Regions from separate parts of the Staphylococcus equorum genome, predicted to be linked through region 1. Evidence: riboswitches for the same ligand, from Rfam matches in the RefSeq annotation. Region 1 holds a riboswitch; each other region holds the start of a gene.
What was found. Region 1 has a riboswitch for S-adenosylmethionine ahead of PYW44_RS01860 (aminotransferase class I/II-fold pyridoxal phosphate-dependent enzyme). Riboswitches for the same ligand answer to the same signal wherever they lie in the genome.
Positions count from the first base shown of each region.

Region 2: another riboswitch for S-adenosylmethionine. It lies ahead of PYW44_RS03165 (Na+/H+ antiporter NhaC family protein); the one in region 1 lies ahead of PYW44_RS01860 (aminotransferase class I/II-fold pyridoxal phosphate-dependent enzyme).
Region 3: another riboswitch for S-adenosylmethionine. It lies ahead of metK (methionine adenosyltransferase); the one in region 1 lies ahead of PYW44_RS01860 (aminotransferase class I/II-fold pyridoxal phosphate-dependent enzyme).
Region 4: another riboswitch for S-adenosylmethionine. It lies ahead of PYW44_RS09595 (methionine ABC transporter ATP-binding protein); the one in region 1 lies ahead of PYW44_RS01860 (aminotransferase class I/II-fold pyridoxal phosphate-dependent enzyme).

Region 1 is NZ_CP118982.1:411,183-415,850, reverse strand. It holds gene PYW44_RS01875 (heavy metal translocating P-type ATPase) at 1-499, shown strand, start outside; gene copZ (copper chaperone CopZ) at 556-762, shown strand; gene PYW44_RS01865 (D-lactate dehydrogenase) at 857-1,861, opposite strand; gene PYW44_RS01860 (aminotransferase class I/II-fold pyridoxal phosphate-dependent enzyme) at 1,882-3,039, opposite strand; SAM riboswitch class I at 3,103-3,211, opposite strand; gene PYW44_RS01855 (aggregation-promoting factor C-terminal-like domain-containing protein) at 3,350-4,108, opposite strand; gene PYW44_RS01850 (PTS sugar transporter subunit IIC) at 4,637-4,668, opposite strand, start outside.
Region 2 is NZ_CP118982.1:702,084-706,751, reverse strand. It holds gene PYW44_RS03170 (SRPBCC family protein) at 1-370, opposite strand, end outside; gene PYW44_RS03165 (Na+/H+ antiporter NhaC family protein) at 651-1,943, opposite strand; SAM riboswitch class I at 2,066-2,167, opposite strand; gene PYW44_RS03160 (flavin reductase family protein) at 2,295-2,906, opposite strand; gene PYW44_RS03155 (SDR family oxidoreductase) at 2,977-3,858, opposite strand; gene PYW44_RS03150 (amidohydrolase) at 3,944-4,668, opposite strand, start outside.
Region 3 is NZ_CP118982.1:1,089,525-1,094,192, forward strand. It holds gene PYW44_RS05355 (alpha/beta hydrolase family protein) at 1-310, shown strand, start outside; gene pckA (phosphoenolpyruvate carboxykinase (ATP)) at 364-1,953, opposite strand; SAM riboswitch class I at 2,120-2,232, shown strand; gene metK (methionine adenosyltransferase) at 2,342-3,538, shown strand; gene PYW44_RS05370 (nuclease-related domain-containing protein) at 3,634-4,542, shown strand.
Region 4 is NZ_CP118982.1:1,997,714-2,002,381, reverse strand. It holds gene gcvH (glycine cleavage system protein GcvH) at 1-103, shown strand, start outside; gene PYW44_RS09605 (toprim domain-containing protein) at 409-801, shown strand; gene PYW44_RS09600 (thioredoxin family protein) at 798-1,097, shown strand; SAM riboswitch class I at 1,153-1,260, shown strand; gene PYW44_RS09595 (methionine ABC transporter ATP-binding protein) at 1,346-2,371, shown strand; gene PYW44_RS09590 (methionine ABC transporter permease) at 2,364-3,059, shown strand; gene PYW44_RS09585 (MetQ/NlpA family ABC transporter substrate-binding protein) at 3,083-3,898, shown strand.

The DNA of each region.
Region 1 (4,668 bases):
GCAACTTCATGATTTAGATATTGAAGTCGTGATGCTCACTGGAGATAACGAACGTACTGCACAAGCTATTGCAAAGCAGGTAGGCATCGACACAGTAATCGCCGAGGTATTACCTGAAGAAAAAGCCTCAAAAATTGTAGAGCTACAAGATCAAGGCAAGACAGTAGCCATGGTTGGTGATGGTGTCAATGATGCGCCAGCACTTGTACAAGCAGACATTGGTATAGCAATTGGTAGCGGTACAGAAGTTGCTATCGAAGCTGCTGACGTTACAATTCTTGGCGGCGATTTATTATTAATTCCGAAAGCCATGAAAGCTAGTAAATCAACAATACGCAATATTCGTCAAAACTTATTTTGGGCATTTGGTTACAATGTAGCTGGTATACCGATTGCCGCATTAGGGTTACTCGCACCATGGGTTGCCGGCGCTGCAATGGCGTTAAGCTCTGTGAGTGTCGTCACTAATGCATTGAGACTTAAACGCATGAAATTATAATTCATTTTTGAAATAATCATGATAGAGACATTCATTATTTTAAGGAGGTGATTTGTATGACTGCAGAAACAATTAAAGTAGAAGGCATGAGTTGTGATCACTGTAAACAAGCAGTAGAGTCAGCACTTACTAACCTTGATGGTGTTACAACAGCAGATGTTAACCTTGAAGAAAATAACGTTAAAGTAGATTATGATGACAGCAAAGTCGAAATGTCTCATATGAAAGAAGCAATTGAAGACCAAGGTTATGATGTAAAATAAATGAATAGCACACAAATATAGTGGACGCCTCATCTCTGATGCGCCCACTTTTTTTTATTGTTTATATTAATTTTAATACTGAGTTAAAAACCCTTTATAATGTATTAACACGGAGGGCTGTATCACCAGTGTTCAATACTTCTAATGTTGCATTTAGTGCATCCACAATTAAATTTTCAACTGCTGCATCTGTATAAAATGCAATATGAGGAGACAGTATAACATCTTGTCGTTCAATTAATTGAGTTAAAATATCATCTTTAAGTTCAGTGCCTCTTTGATCACTAGGAATCAATCCTTTCTCACCCTCATAAGTATCAAGCGCTGCACCTTTTAACGTTCCATTATCCAAAGCTTCTATAAGTGCACTTGTCTTTACAATAGAACCACGCGCACAGTTGATAAACACAGCGCCCTTCTTAAATGCTTTGAATAAATCTTCGTCAAATAAATAGTCATTTTCTTTACTACCTGGAATATGTACAGTGACAATGTCTGCATCTTTTACAACTTCAGTCACACTATCTTTATAAGTTAAATATGTTTGGCATTGTTCATTCGGTTCAATATCATATGCCACAACTTCCGCGTCAAACCCTCGAGCAAAAATTTTTCCTACAATAGAACCAATGCGTCCCGTACCGATTACAGCGACTTTTAAATCTCTGATAGAACGTGATAATATCGCTGGTTGCCATCTGAAATCATAAGTTGCTGTTTTTTGTTGAATATCATTATAATTACGAATTAAATTAAGTGCTTGAGAAACTGTATACTCTGCAATTGAATGTGGCGAATACGAAGGTACATTTGAAATAATCAAGTTATATTTTTGAGCTAAATCCAAATCATAACTATCAAAACCTGCACTACGTTGTGCAATTTGTTTAATGCCAAAATCATGTAATTTTTTATATACTGTTTCATCTAATGGAATTTGCTGTGATAAAGATAAACCATCAAATCCTTCTACTCGATCTACTGTGTCTAAAGTAAGTAAATCTTTATCTAAATCAACCTCTACTTTGTATTTTGTTGCCCATGCTTCTATGTAGGGAATATCTTCTTCACGCACGCCAAAAAGTTTGATTTTTGTCATCTAAATTCACTCCTATTTTATTATTGATAAAGATATTTAAGCGATTGAATACGTTCTGCTGCTTCCAACAATGCTTGATCATCAAGTGCCAATGAAATACGTACATAGTTACGCCCATGTTCACCAAAAGGTATGCCAGGTGCAACAAGAATAGATTGCTCTTGTAATAAATAGTCAACAAACGTTTCACCATCGTATTCGGGCGGTGTTTTCAACCACAAGAAAATGCCACCTTTCATCGGTTCAAATGGTATATCCACTTCATTAAGTTTTGCTTCAAATTGATTTCTACGTTTTTTAAAAGTTTCATTTTGTTCTTCTAAAAAATCATCATAATGATTCAATGCATAAGTAGCTGCATCTTGTAACGCACCAAACATACCAGCGTGTGTATGTGATTGGTATTTCTTTAAGGCTTGTATTATATCTTTATTCCCTACTGCAAATCCCACTCTAAATCCTGACATGTTGTAACCTTTAGATAAGGAAAAAATTTCTACTCCCAAATCTTTCGCACCTTCAGATTGCAACATACTGGGATTCTTACCATCAAAACCAAATGCACTATATGCAAAATCATGAACAATTTTAGTTTTCGTATTTTTAAATTTTGCAACAGCTTCATCAAATACAGCCTTTGTAGCCACTGAGCCAGTTGGATTATTAGGATAAGTTAAATAAACTAGACGTGTATTAGCTAGCACTTTTTTATCTACTTTATCCCATTCAGGTAAATAATATGGTGGTTTAAGTACCAATCGCTCAGGTTGTGCATCAGCCAACATCACCCCTGCCAAATAGTCTGTATAACCAGGATCCGGTAGCAATACATTTTCTCCAGGATTAACGATACATGTTGGAAGCGCTACTAAACCATTCTTCGTTCCATATAAAATACAAACTTCATCTTCTATATCTAATTCTACTTGGTACTGCCTTTCATAAAAATCTACAATTGCTTGTTTCAAGCTATCTTTACCATGAAATGCTACATACTTCTGATTCTCAGGAAGACGTATCGCATCAGCGAAACAATTAATAATACCTTTTGGCGTTTCGCCATCAGGGATACCGACTGCCATATTGATTAATGGTAAAGGCCCATGTTCAACCTTTTGCCCCATTGTTTTACCAAAGTAACTATCAGGAATTTGTGCTAATCTATCTGAAATTGACATTAAAAAGTCCTCCTATATAAAAAAACTATATACCCAATGAAGTGGCATATAGTTTTCACATGTCACCTATCTATCAAGTCATGTCACTTGTTGGAAGTAGCACAGTACTTACGACATAAGTCTGCTGCTGAAGTCTCATAGGGCCAAATCCCTCAACTTCTCTGGATAAGTTTTCATTTATTTAATTAGCTTTAATTTTATCAGAATATTCACGCTTGTCAATAAACTGCAAAGTATAAAAAAGAGAGTGACTCTTGTGAGTCACTCTCTAATCTATATCAATAAATTTTATGATTTAATGCTTTGAAACCTACCACCAGTTATTTTGAGAACGGAATGAAAGTGCTTCATCAATTGAACCATAACGTTGTTCAGCATAGTTAATCATACCTTTTGTTTGTGTAGCTACTGAACCAGTACCCCAAGCTTCTTTAGTTTGTCCTAAACCTCTGTAACCTAATTGGTTAACAGCATTTGGATTACCACTTGATTCAGGTAATACGATAGTATTCCACATAGCTTCTGTACCACCAGCAGCTAAGAATTGAGCTTTAACTGATCCACCAGTTGAAGCAGCTGAAGATTTTGCAGTTTCGTAAGTTTTAGTAGTTGCACTTGTTTGTGTAGTTTCAACTTTTGTAGTAGTTGAAGCTTTAGGAGCTGCAACTGGTTTTACGTCAACATTATTTGATTGTTGTTGCGTACTTACTTCGCTTGCTGATTTTTCGTTAGTATTAGTAGTTGCTTGTGTGCTAACGTCTTGAGTTGTGTTTGTAGAAACGTTAGAAGATGCAGTTTGAGCACCTGCTACATCATATTCCCATGACCATGATTGACCGTCTGAAGTGAATGTATATTCATAACCGCCTAATACGAAATCATAGTTGTATGCACCAGCGTGTAATGGTTTTTCATTTAATTCTGCAGCATTACTTTGTGCTAATTCAGCTAAATGCGCTTTGTCGATGCTTTCTTCTGAAGCGTGAGCTTGATTGTTGTCTGCTGTTGCTGCGTATCCTGTTACACCTAATGCTACTGCTAATGATGATGCTAAAATTGTCTTCTTCATAATTAAAAAATCCTCCATTTAAATCTTTTTAAGTAAAATTATATTTTCGTTAATTAAATTATCTTATGTACTTCAAGCAATTAATTTTTATGTGTTATTTTTTCGCCACAAATAATATACCATAAATTTCGTTCAATTATATTACACTTAGATAACAAAACGTTACAGATACAGCTTCTCTTTGTAATATTGAAATATAACCGTTTTGTTTTGTAACGCTCTAAACAAATAAAATATACTTTTCATATATCTCTAAATGTTATTATATTGCGCTTCACGTCAATTTTCATACTAATTTTTTATATAGTCTGAAATATTACAAAACCATCTACTGTTACCCAACTGTAAAATTCAAATTCAACATAAAAATTATAATTTTGCGCGAAACTTGCACTGATTTTTGTCAAAATAAAAAAAGACCACTGTTATGTGGCCTTTTAGATTATCTAACTGTATTTTCAAAAAATCAATTTAACTGTTAGTTTATTACAAATCGTTACTCATTTCATATCCAAAACATATAACATTTTATGCTAAGAATTTATAAATGTTACTATCAT
Region 2 (4,668 bases), 290 kb from region 1:
CAAAAGCTTTATAATTAAAAATCATTTGAGCGATGCCCGCTTCTCTTTCGAATATTTCAATTTCAATGGTATCTTCAGAATCACTTAACTCTGGCATACCAATTGTCATGACGATATATTCATATGGCGTTAACGTAATAAAAGAACCTTTTACTACATTTTCTTTCCCTTTACGAACGTCAACAATTTCATAACTTCCATTTTGTTCAGCGTTAATATGAATTGATTTATTTGTTCTATCTGTTGTCATAAACCATTGTTTAAGAAAACGTTGATCTGTCCATGCTTGATATAATAATTCTGGTTCAACTTTAAATAGTCGTTCAAGTCGTATCTCAACGTATTCATTTTCAACATTATATTTACCCACGATTGTTCACCTACTTTCACTCTTAATTCTATTCTAACCTATTCTACAAGACTTCTAAACAATAATCCTATGAATCATAAAATGTTCTAGTCTTTACTTTAAAACGTTCAACTTCTATATTTTATCGTCAATAGTCAGTAAACGTCAAAATTTTAAACGTCACTTTCGCAAAAACATGTATTTAAGTACTTTTTATAAACTTACTGTATATCAAAGCATAATAAAAAGGGAGGTTCATCAGATACAAACACTGCACTGATTCGCCTTCCCTTTTAACGCCTTATTTCTTATTTAATCTTGGTAAGTTAAAGAAGATTGCAATCAAACCACAAACGCCCAAAATCATTGGATAAATAGAGTAGGGTAATAACTCAAATGGCGATATAGACGCCACGCCTGCTGCTGCAATTAACTGCGGGCTATAAGGTAAGAGACCTTGGAAACAACTCGCAAACATATCCAAAATACTTGCCGATTTTCTTGGATCTATATCATATTCTTCTGAAATTTCTTTTGCTAATGGGCCAGACATCAGTATCGATATCGTATTATTCGCTGTTGAAATATCCGCTGCACTGACTAACCCAGCTATACCTAATTCTGCGCCACGTTTCGATTTCACTCTATTACGAACAAAGTGAAGTAACCATGTGATACCGCCGTTATGTTGAATAAGCGCTACGAGGCCTCCGATAAGTAAGGCAATCATCGCAATATCTTCCATACCAATAATACCTTTTGAAATGGACTCTAATAAGCCTGTCCAACCAAATGATCCATCTATAAGGCCGATTATTGCTGATAATGCGATACCACCGATAAGTACAATAATTACATTAATACCAATTAATGCTAATATTAGTACCATTAAATAAGGTAAGACTTTGATAATATTATAATCATAACTTTTACTTGCATCAATTTGTGCTCCATTTGTTAAAAACCACAAAGCTATAATCGTAAATATAGCACCTGGCAACACAATTTTAATATTCACTTTAAATTTATCACTCATTTTTGTCTTTTGAGTACGTACGGCAGCGATTGTTGTATCTGAAATCATTGATAGATTATCGCCAAACATTGCACCACCTACAACTGTAGCCATTGTAATAGCTGCTGAGACGTCTGTTGCTTGACTCAATCCAAATCCAACAGGCGCTATAGCTGCTACTGTACCTACAGATGTACCCATTGAAAGCGAAACAAACATACAAATAATAAATAAGCCTACGATAATTAAATTCTCTGGAATAAGTGACAGTCCTAAATTAACTGTAGATTGTACGCCGCCCATGTCTTCAGTAGTTTGAGAGAAGGCACCAGCCAGTATAAAGATGAGCATCATTAAAATAATATTTGAATGACCCGCGCCTTTTGTGAAGACTTCCACTTTTTTATGAAACGTTTCTTTTCTATTTAAAATCAAAGCTACAATAGATGCTACTAAAATAGCTACATTTAAAGGCATTGTTGAAAAATCTCCTGTACCAATACCTACACCTAAAAATAAACCTACAAATACGAGCAATGGAATCAATGCCCAAGCATTACCTTTCTTTGTCTTCTCCATACAAAACCAACTTTCTATAAGGGTAAAAGCGTGAAATTTATTCCCCGCTATTTCTTTGTGTTTCTTTTTGAAAATAAAAAAACTCTTTTCTATTGAAGAAAAGAGTAAACGTTGTGTCTTCGTTCTTATCTTCTAGCATACATCTATGCTACTGGAATTGGCACACGCATCATCATGTTGCCGAAGCATCGACGGGCCAGTCCCTCCACTTCTCTAGATAAGTTATTAAATTGTTTTATTACAGTATATTTTAACTGTAATTCGTGAAATACTGATTTAGCTTAATACGTTAAAGCACGTTTGTCAACATTACTTTGCAACCATACGATATTTTCAACAAGTGTAACACCCTTATTCAGTAGGTCGCACAATCGTAAATGTTTCTCCTAAAGATGCATAGTCATTGCTAGCTAAGCGAGAAATAGCTGTTAACGCTTGGGCATCAATTTTACTGTCTTCAAAGTATACATCATCATCGATATGGAACATAACGACTTCACCAATAATTAAATCAGAACCTTCTTGTGGATCCCCTAATGGAATAATTCTGTTTAATTTACATTCCATACGGATTTTTGCTTGTTGTATCCCTGGCACAGAAATAAGTTCTGATTCAATACATGTTAAATTTGTTCTTTCTAGCTCATTACTTGTACGTTCTATTGGTGCTGCCGTTTTATTAACTTCTTCAACTATGGTTTCATCAGTAATATGAACGACAAATTCTTCGGTTTCTTCAATATTGACTGACGTGTCTTTTCGTTTACCTTCTGAGCGTACAGTAGAAATCATAATCATTGGCGGTGCGCTATTCACTATATTAAAGAAACTGAATGGCGCTGCATTTAAATGACCTGACTTGTCTTGAGAAGTAACAAATGCAATCGGTCTTGGAATAATACTCCCACTCAGTAATTTATAATTTTGTTTTTTAGAGAGTGTATCTGCTTTAAATTGTTTCATATTGTATTATCATACCTTTCAAAAAATAAAAGCTAGATAATCTCATAGAGATTTCTAACTTTTGATATCATTAGTCTAACTGAGTTCCGCCTGTTACACCATAAACTTGCCCAGTCGTATAACTCGATTCTTCGGCAGCTAAATGTACATACACTCCTGAAAGTTCAACAGGTTGTCCTGCTCTACCTAATACTTCTTTTTGACCAAATGTAGGTATTTTAGATTGTGGCTGGCCACCAGATATTTGTAAAGGAGACCAAAACGGCCCAGGTGCTACACAATTCACACGAATACCTTTAGCACCTAATTCTTCAGATAAACTTTTAGTTAATGAAATGATTGCTGCTTTTGAGGCTGCATAATCATGTAAAATTGGATTTGGATTATATCCTTGCACTGATGAAGTCGTCGTAATTGTAGCACCCGGTTGTAAATAATCTAGTGCTTTTTGAACTGTCCAAAATATAGGATAAACGTTCGTTTCAAATGTTTGAGTAAATGAAGCTGTATCAAAACTTTTTAAATCATCTCTGTATTGTTGATGTCCTGCTACAAGGGTTACATTGTCTAAACCGCCTAGTGCATTATAAGCTTGCTCTACTAAATCATAGTTAAATTGTTCATTTCGGAGATCTCCTGGTATTAAAACAGCTTTTCTACCTGCTGCTTCAATCACTTTTTGTACTTCTTCGGCGTCTGCTTGTTCTTCAGGAAGATAATTTATCGCTACATCTGCGCCTTCTTTTGCATACGCTATAGCTGCTGCTCTTCCAATGGCAGAATCTCCACCCGTCACCAACATTTTATAATTTGTTAATCTGCCATAACCAATATATGAAGTTTCCCCACAATCTGGTTTAGGTTCTAATTCTTTTTGTAAACCAGGAACCGCTTGTTCTTGTTTTGGAAAATCTGCATTTGAAAATTTTGTTCTTGGATCTTGGGCTGCCATAATACAACACTCCTTCAATAATTATTATATCTTTACATTACCCAAATTTTATAGGAGTTAATACATATATAAAGTGTTTGGCAACTTATACTTCGTTCAATAATTTTTGCACAAATGTAACAAAATACTCAGGTACTTTTTCTAGAATACGTTCATCTGGGTCATACTTAGGGTGATGTAAATCATATTCACTATTCGACCCAATAAATGCAAAGACGCTTGGATATTTATTTGAAAAACCAGAAAAGTCTTCCCCAATTGTTAAAGGTTTATCCATAACTTCTACATTATATCCAACTTGTTTCGCTACTTCGATAGCGTCATCCGTTAATTTCTCATCGTTTTTAACGGCGCCTGGTAAACGATGATATAGTGTTTCTATTTCGACATCAAACGCTTCTGCAAGCCCACTTCCAATTGCTCTAAGTCGTTCTTCAATATAAACACGTTTATCTTCATCAAAGCTTCTCACAGTACCTTGGACATATGCCTGATCAGCGATGACATTCCATGTATTTCCACTAGATACTTCACCTATAGTTACAACTGCGCTATCAAAAGCAGATAGATTTCTACTCACAATCGATTGAACACTGTTAATTAATTGTCCTAGAACGATGACAGGATCATTACCCTGTTCTGGTTTAGCAGCATGCGCGCCTGTGCCTTTTATTTTAAATTCAAAACGATCTACAGATGACGTAATTACACCAGGTTTCACTGCAAATTCACCCACGTCTAACGACGGATAATTGTGATAGCCTAACACAGCTTTTGCACCATCAATCGCTCCTGATTCAGTGATATGTA
Region 3 (4,668 bases), 680 kb from region 1:
ACGTATGATTGGTCATCCTAAAAAGAACGCTGATGCGTATAGGCAACGAGATGCAGTTTCCCAAATTACTAAGGATAGCCCACCAATTTTAATAGTACACGGTGGAAAAGATTATCAAGTTGGTATTCATCAAGCATATTATTTAGCGGAAAAATTAGAGCGTATAGGTGCGACTTATCGTACGTTTTATCAAATGGAAGAAGGGCATATTCCTAGGCCGTTTGCATTAAAATCTACATTGTCGACCATCAAACAATGGATGACAGATGTTGAAGCCCAGCATATTAAACAAAATTATAATGAACAATAAAAAGCATGAACTACAAATTCTTTCGTAGTTCATGCTTTTTTTATTTATTTAACTTATTTGAAACCGCCATTGTTAGCTAAATCTTCTACTTCTGTACCGAATTTTTCAAAATTATGTTTAAAACGATTAATTAAATCTTGAGCTTGCTCTCTATATGCTTCTGGCTTACTCCAAGCATTAATAGGGTTTAATAATGTCTGAGGTACACCTTCAATTTCTAATGGGATATCTAATCCGAACATATCATCTTTAATATATTCTATTTCACTTAATTGTCCAGTAATAGCTTGGTTTACCATTTGTCTTGTATAGTTAAGGCTGATACGACGTCCGAGCCCATATTGGCCACCAGTCCAACCCGTGTTAACTAGATAAACGTCTACGTCATGTTCATCAATTAAATCTCCTAATAGGTCTGCATATACTTTTGCGTTGAGAGGTAAGAATGGTGAACCGAAACAAGTTGAGAATGATGGTTCTGGCTCTGTAACACCACGTTCTGTACCAGCTAATTTAGCTGTGAAGCCGCTTAGGAAATGGTACATTGCTTGATCTTTAGATAATTTAGAAATAGGTGGTAATACACCAAAAGCATCAGCAGTTAAGAAAATAATTGTATTCGGATGTGCTGCTTTAGAGGGTGTCACGATATTATCGATATGATCAATTGGATAAGCGGCTCTTGTATTTTCAGTGTAATAGTTATCATCGAAGTCTACATCACCATCTTCATCGACAACTACGTTTTCTAAAATAGTACCATATTTAATTGCGTCGTAAATTTGTGGTTCCTTTTTATATGAAAGGTTAATTGCTTTAGCATAACAGCCGCCTTCAATATTGAAAATGCCGTTTTCATTCCAACCATGCTCATCATCACCAATCAGTTTACGTGTTGGGTCAGCAGAAAGTGTTGTTTTACCTGTACCGGATAATCCGAAGAACAAAGCAACATCACCTTTATCGCCAACATTAGCTGAACAGTGCATGCTCATGATTTTATCTTTAGGGAGTAAGTAGTTCATTACTGAGAATATGCCTTTTTTCATTTCTCCAGCATATTCAGTGCCACCAATCAATATTACTTTATGTTTGAAAGAGGTAATTATAAATGTTTCGGAGTTTGTGCCGTCAACTTCAGGAACTGCTTTAAAAGAAGGTGCTGAAACAATAGTGAAATCAGATTTGATTTCGCTAGCTTCTTCTCTAGTACTTGGGCGAATGAACATATTTTGTGCGAATAAATTATGCCAAGCTAATTCATTAATCACTGTGAGTTCTAATTGTGAATCTTCATCACTACCTGCATAACCCTTAAATACATAAAGTTCATCTTTTTTGTTTAAATGGGCTAAAACTTTATCATACAAATTTAAGAAAGTTTCTTCTTCGATAGGTTGATTTATGTTACCCCAATCGATGTCATCTCTATAAGATGGTTCATTTACAATAAACTTATCTTTTGGAGAACGACCTGTGTATTTACCTGTTTTAGCGTTAATTGCTCCAAGTTCAGTCAATGCGCCTTCATCATTATTTAAAATTTTGTTATACAACTGTGTTGTAGATAATTGAAATAATGATGATGGTTTGTCCAATATACTTTCAATCTTGCTTGTGTATGTGTATGTATCTACCGCCATACTAATCCCTCCAACGCTATTTAGTTAATGTAAGCCTTTACAATTAAAGAGTATAACACATATGTATTATTAGTCCACATCATATTAAAAGGAAATTTAAATAAATAATAATAATTGTTAAATTGACAATATATCATAGATTAGGTACTATAGGACTTAACGGATTCTCTTATCCTGAGTGGCGGAGGGACATGGACCCAATGAAGCCCAGCAACCTCTTCTTAATACGAAGAAAGGTGCCAAACCGTTTGCAGACATATATCGTCTGAACGATAAGAGCGAATGGACGTATAAGGGCCTTCTCTCTATTTAATATAGTGATGAAGGCCCTTTTTAATGAGCTCAACAGAGAGAGAATTTTCGTAATTTAAAACTAAAGGAGCAAATTATGACATACAATAGAAGATTATTTACTTCAGAATCTGTAACAGAAGGGCACCCAGATAAAATAGCGGATCAAGTATCTGATGCAATATTAGATGAGATATTAAAAGACGATCCTAATGCAAGGGTAGCTTGTGAAACTACGGTAACTACTGGTATGGCGTTAATTTCAGGTGAAATATCTACAACAACTTATGTTGATATTCCAAAAGTAGTAAGGGAAACAATTAAAGAGATTGGTTACACACGTGCAAAATATGGGTATGACAGTCAAACTATGGCCGTATTAACAGCAATTGATGAGCAATCTCCTGACATCGCGCAAGGTGTTGACACAGCATTAGAGTATCGTAATGATGTTTCTGAAGAAGAAATTGAAGCAACTGGTGCTGGCGACCAAGGCTTAATGTTTGGTTATGCTACGAATGAAACGGATACGTATATGCCTTTACCAATCTTCTTATCACATCAACTCGCTAAGAAATTATCTGATGTGCGTAAAGATGAAATATTAAAATATTTACGCCCAGATGGGAAAGTACAAGTAACAGTTGAATATGATGAACAGGATAAACCACAACGTATAGACACTATCGTTGTTTCTACGCAACATGCAGAAGATACTGAATTGCAACAAATACAAGATGACATTAAAGCGCACGTCATTTATCCAACAGTGCCTGAAAATCTATTAGATGAAGACACTAAATTTTATATTAATCCTACTGGTCGTTTTGTGATTGGTGGTCCTCAAGGAGATGCTGGACTTACTGGTCGTAAAATTATTGTAGACACATATGGTGGTTATGCACGTCATGGCGGCGGTTGTTTCAGTGGTAAGGACCCAACAAAAGTTGACCGTTCTGCTGCCTATGCTGCACGTTATGTAGCTAAAAATATTGTAGCGGCTAAATTAGCAGACAAATGTGAAGTACAATTAGCATACGCAATTGGGGTTGCTGAACCAGTTTCAATTTCTATTGATACATTTGGAACAAGTAGTGTCAGTGAAAATGAATTAGTGGAAGCGGTACGTAAGCATTTTGACTTAAGACCTGCTGGCATTATTAAAATGTTAGATTTAAAACACCCAATCTATAAACAAACAGCTGCCTATGGTCACTTTGGCCGTACAGATATCTTATTGCCATGGGAAAAATTAGATAAAGTAAACTTATTAAAAGATTCTGTAGAAGTATAATAAACTAAAATTTAATTTTATGGACTTTTCTATCGAATGATGAGCTATTATCTATTATAATTAAGTTACTGAACACATAAAGGAGCGTTTTTGTTATGAATTCATTAGGGCCAATAGAAATTGGTTTAATCGTGGCAATCATCGTAGCAGTCATTTGTTTGATATTATTTATGCTTGCTTTAAAAAGTAAAAAGAAAGCGCAAAAAAAGGCTGAAGAGCAATATAAATCTAGAGAACAAAAATTAAGCGATGAACATGAGGAAGAGTTGGAAAAAGAAAGAATAGAAAATAAAAAAACTGTAACAAAACAAAAGGAAGAATATGCAGCTACAGTTAGTTCTAAAGACAGAGAAATTGATGCCTTGAAATTATTTTCTAAGAACCATAGTGAATATGTAACTGACATGAGATTGATTGGTATCCGTGAACGTCTTGTAAATGAGAAAAGAATTCGTCCTGAAGATATGCATATTATGGCTAATATATTTTTACCTAGAAATGAATTTAGCGACGTTCAACGTATTAGCCACTTAGTACTGACACGTACTGGTCTATACATCATAGATTCACAGTTATTGAAAGGGCATGTATATAATGGCGTTAGCGCAGCCCAATTCAAAGAACAACCAATGATGGAGCAGGTATTTAATACTTTATATCTTGATAAGCACACGCCACAAACGCTTGTATTAGATAAGAATGAAGATGCGGAATCATTATCGTTTGTAAATTATACATCGCATTTAAATGAAATAGAAAAACTTGCCGGTGATATTCAAACAGAACTTAATTTAAAATTCACACCAACTACTATTTTATACTTCAATCCTAAAAATGAAGGTGCTGTAACGATTTCAAATTATGCACAAAGTTCAAATACTAAGGTACTAGTGGGTGCAGAGCAACTTGATGAGTTCTTTAATAAATTTGTATTCCACGGTCGAATTCAATACAATGTTGAAGATTTGCAACGTGTTATGGATGAAATAGAAACATTTAATTAATGTGAAATACTTAATTTTAAAAAGATAGGTAACCATACAGGTTATCTATCTTTTTGTTGGAGTTTTAAATGCACAAACAATGTGTTTTATGGATTAATACAATATAATTTGGTTATTTAAAGTCCT
Region 4 (4,668 bases), 1.1 Mb from region 1:
ACCATACGATAAAGCATGGATGGTAAAAGTTGAATTAAGTGATGAAAGTCAATTAGATGAATTACTATCAGCTGAGCAATACTCAGAAATGATTGGTGAATAAAAACAAAGTATGAACTCCATGATATAGATTATCTTGGGGTTTTTTTAATGAGAATAATCTATTTTATGTGGTTTTTAGTCAAGTTAAAAGATGCATAAAGTGAGCTATAGTAAATCATAGCTTAATAGTACTAAAAAACAGTTCTTATATAAGATAATGAATATTTAATTAGATGTCTTTAAATGACAAAAATTATTTTCAATAATAAGATAAGATTAGGAATATGTAAATTATGTTTATAGTCGCTAAGTATTGTGAAGAACTAAGTAGATTGAACAACTATCAACATTTAGAGGGTGGATGTCATGACGATACTAAACCAAGTTATCATTGTCGAAGGCAAGTCAGACAAGAAGCGGGTAAAGCAAGTTATTGATCAGCCAATTGATATCATATGTACAAACGGTACTATGGGCATTGATAAAATCGATGAAATGGTTGAAACTTTATATGATAAACAAGTGTATATTCTTGTTGATTCAGATAAAGAAGGTGAAAAGATACGGAAATGGTTCAAACGATATCTCAGTGAAAGTAAACATATACGCATAGATAGACAATATTGTGAGGTTGCTAGATGCCCTAAACCATATTTATCCAAAGTACTGCGAAAACATGGTTTTTCTGTAAAAGACGCAGAAAAAGTAGCTAAAGCAAAATTAGATTATATAGCTGAAAGGGTAAGTTTATTAACATGAATGTAACAAGTGAACACCGTGCAGATGTGCACGAACATGAAGAAAAAGAAAAATATTTAATATTTGGTTATACACCAACGTGTGGAACTTGTAAAGTTTCAGAACGCATGTTAGATATAGCAAATGAAATTTTGAAACTACCAATTACAAAAATAGATTTGAATTTTCATCCTGATTTTAGCCAAGCGCAAGAAATACAATCTGTACCTGTGCTCATGTTGATGTCTAAAGGTAAAGAGCAGAAAAGAATTTACGCATTTCAATCTGTTCCTTATTTGTTAGAAAATTTAAAATAGTTATTGACGAAACATGAGTGCGATGATAGGATTAAAAATAATTAAATAAATGATACTCTTATCAAGAGTGGTGGAGGGATGTGCCCTTTGAAGCCCGGCAACCGTCTGAATCAGAAATGGTGCCAATTCACATGAAGTTACGATTAACTTTGGGAGATGAGAGAAGCGATTAATGCTTTCTCTTTTCTTCACTGAATAATAGAGGAAGCATTTTTTAATTGATAGTGTAATACAAGGAGGCAAGTGTGATGATTGAATTAAATCAAATAGTCAAAAGGTACAAGACAAAAAAACACGACGTACTAGCTGTAGATCATGTTGATTTAAACATTCAATCAGGCTCAATCTTTGGAGTAGTTGGTTTTTCAGGAGCGGGGAAAAGTACTTTAGTAAGACTCTTGAACAATCTCGAGCAACCTACTTCAGGTGACGTAATTATTGATGGAGATAAGATTGGTGATTTATCTAAATCAGATTTAAGAAAAAAACGTCAAAAAGTGAGCATGATTTTTCAACATTTTAATTTACTGTGGTCACGAAATGTATTAAATAATATTACATTTCCGCTAGAAATTGCTGGTGTTTCGCGCCGTGAAGCGAAGCAACGTGCTTTAGAACTAGTGGAATTGGTAGGACTAAAAGGAAGAGAAAATGCATATCCATCGGAATTATCAGGCGGTCAAAAGCAACGTGTCGGTATCGCGCGTGCATTAGCTAATGAACCTACTGTATTGCTTTGCGATGAAGCAACAAGTGCTTTAGATCCTCAAACGACAGATGAAATTCTAGAATTATTATTAAAGATTAAAGAAGAACGAAATTTAACAATCGTAATCATTACACACGAAATGCATGTCATTCGACGTATCTGTGATGAAGTCGCTGTTATGGAAAATGGCCGTGTAATTGAACAAGGCAAGGTTACAACTGTCTTTGAAAACCCACAACATGAAGTAACAAAACGCTTTGTGAAAGATGATTTAGACGATGATTTTGATGAATCTATCACAGATTTAATAACATTAAATGAAAATGATTATGTAGTTCGCTTGAATTTTACAGGAAGCAATACTACGGAGCCGTTAGTATCATACATAACTAAGACGCATAATATTGATGTAAATATATTGGAAGCTAATATTAAACATACGAAAGACGGTTCAATCGGCTTTTTAGTAGTGCATTTACCAACAGTAAATTCAGAAAAATTCGAAAAGTTCAAAAATGATTTAGAAGCGCAACACGTTTCAGTGGAGGTGTTAAAGCATGGGTAATTCGTTTGGTGACATACTCCGTGAGATGGTTACTATGCCAAATATTAGTTGGGACGAAGTTTGGTTAGCAACATATGAAACAATTTATATGACTGTAATAGCAACAGCGTTTGCTTTTGTTTTAGGACTGATTTTAGGTGTATTACTCTTCTTATCAGCTAAAAGTAAATCACCAGTGGCAAGAGTCTTTTATAGTGTAGTTTCATTTATCGTAAACTTATTCAGAGCGATACCTTTCATTATTCTCATACTCTTGTTGATTCCATTCACAAGTTTAATATTAGGAACAATTAGTGGACCAACTGGAGCTTTACCAGCATTGATTATTAGTGCTGCACCGTTCTATGCAAGATTAGTAGAGATCGCATTTAAAGAAATCGACAAAGGCGTAATCGAAGCGGCTTGGTCAATGGGCGCAAATACATGGACAGTAGTGAAAAAAGTCCTTTTACCAGAAGCAATGCCAGCTTTAATATCCGGTATTACAGTGACTGCAATTGCTTTAGTTGGATCAACAGCGGTTGCTGGTGTAATTGGTGCAGGTGGTTTAGGTAACTTAGCGTATTTAACTGGCTTCACACGAAATCAAAATGACGTCATATTTGTATCAACAGTTTTAATACTGATTATTGTATTTATCATTCAATTTATTGGTGACTGGTCTACAAATAAAATAGATAAACGATAAATTTTAAAAGGGGACTTTATTATATGAAAAAAATATTAAGTTTAGTTTCTGTAGTTGCTTTAGCACTTTTATTAGCAGCATGTGGCGGTGGCGGAGATGAAAAAGATAAGACAATTACAGTCGGAGCTTCGCCAGCACCGCACGCAGAAATATTAGAAAAAGCAGAACCATTGTTAGAAGATAAAGGTTATAAGCTAAAAATCAAAACGATTAATGATTATACAACACCGAATAAATTATTAGATAAAGGTGAACTTGATGCGAACTTCTTCCAACATACACCATATTTAAAAACAGAGAAGGAAGACAAAGGCTATAAAGTGGAATCAGCAGGAAACGTTCACTTGGAGCCTATGGCAGTTTACTCTAAAAAATATAAAAGTTTAAAAGATTTACCAAAAGGCGCAACAGTATATGTTTCGAATAATCCAGCTGAAGAAGGACGTTTCTTAAAATTCTTCGTAGATGAAGGACTTATTAAATTAAAAGATGGCGTTAAAACAGAAGACGCTACGTTTGATGATATTGTAGAAAATAAAAAAGACATCAAATTTAATAATAAACAATCTGCAGAGTATCTACCTAAAATTTATCAAAACGAAGATGCTGATGCTGTAATTATTAATTCAAACTTTGCAATTGATCAAGATTTAAGCCCTAAAGATGATTCAATTGTTCTAGAGAAAGCAAAAGACAATCCTTATGCGAATTTAATTGGCGTAAGAGAAGGTCATAAAGATGACGAGAAAATTAAAGCGCTAATTGATGTACTCCAGTCTAAAGAAATTAAAGACTATATCAACAAAGAATACGATGGTGCGGTCGTACCAGCAAAATAATATCAAATTTTATGAAGAATCCTTTAACCGCAACGGTTTGAGGGTTCTTTTTTATGGTTGTAAGAATTGAAAAAGGGCAGTATGTAAAAATTATCGAATATAAAGCATAAAAAACACGACCAAATTTGGACGTGTTAACTAAGTTTTACTTATTCAAGGTTGTTCATCATTTCCTTATCCATTTGTTCTATAACACTTTTTAAAGATATGGCTACGACTTAATATTTGTGAAGATACTTCTTTTATAATCTCTTCATCTTTAACAGTCTTTCTTAAAAATATGTAAAAGCGTCTAAGTTGTATAGGATTGCCATTGTGATTCGTTAACACAAAATTGCTATTTCGGTAATAATTGTCATTCCATTTTAACTCTTTCTTGTTTTTTAATTAATACGATAATAAAAAATTAAAGTTGAGAATATGAGTGTAGAGGGCTTTATTATTATGAAATAGCCACATATCATTTAAAGTAACTTATGTATATTGCAAAGATAACTAAAAATGTAGCAAATATTCCATGTACGATTAAAAGTAAATAATACTGTTTATCAGTCATGGGGGTAAAGTTGTTCCGCTTAACTCTTCTATTATTTTCCCAGCGAAATATAAAAGCCCAAAAATAAGCGTAGATAGGTATGAAAATAATCCCTAATACAATAGCAGCTAGTAAACCCATAATAAATCTCCTTTTTGCTTAAGGATATCATAAATTATATATTAGATTATCAAAATATATAAATGCGTGGGTATGTATTTTTGACGTTTGGACA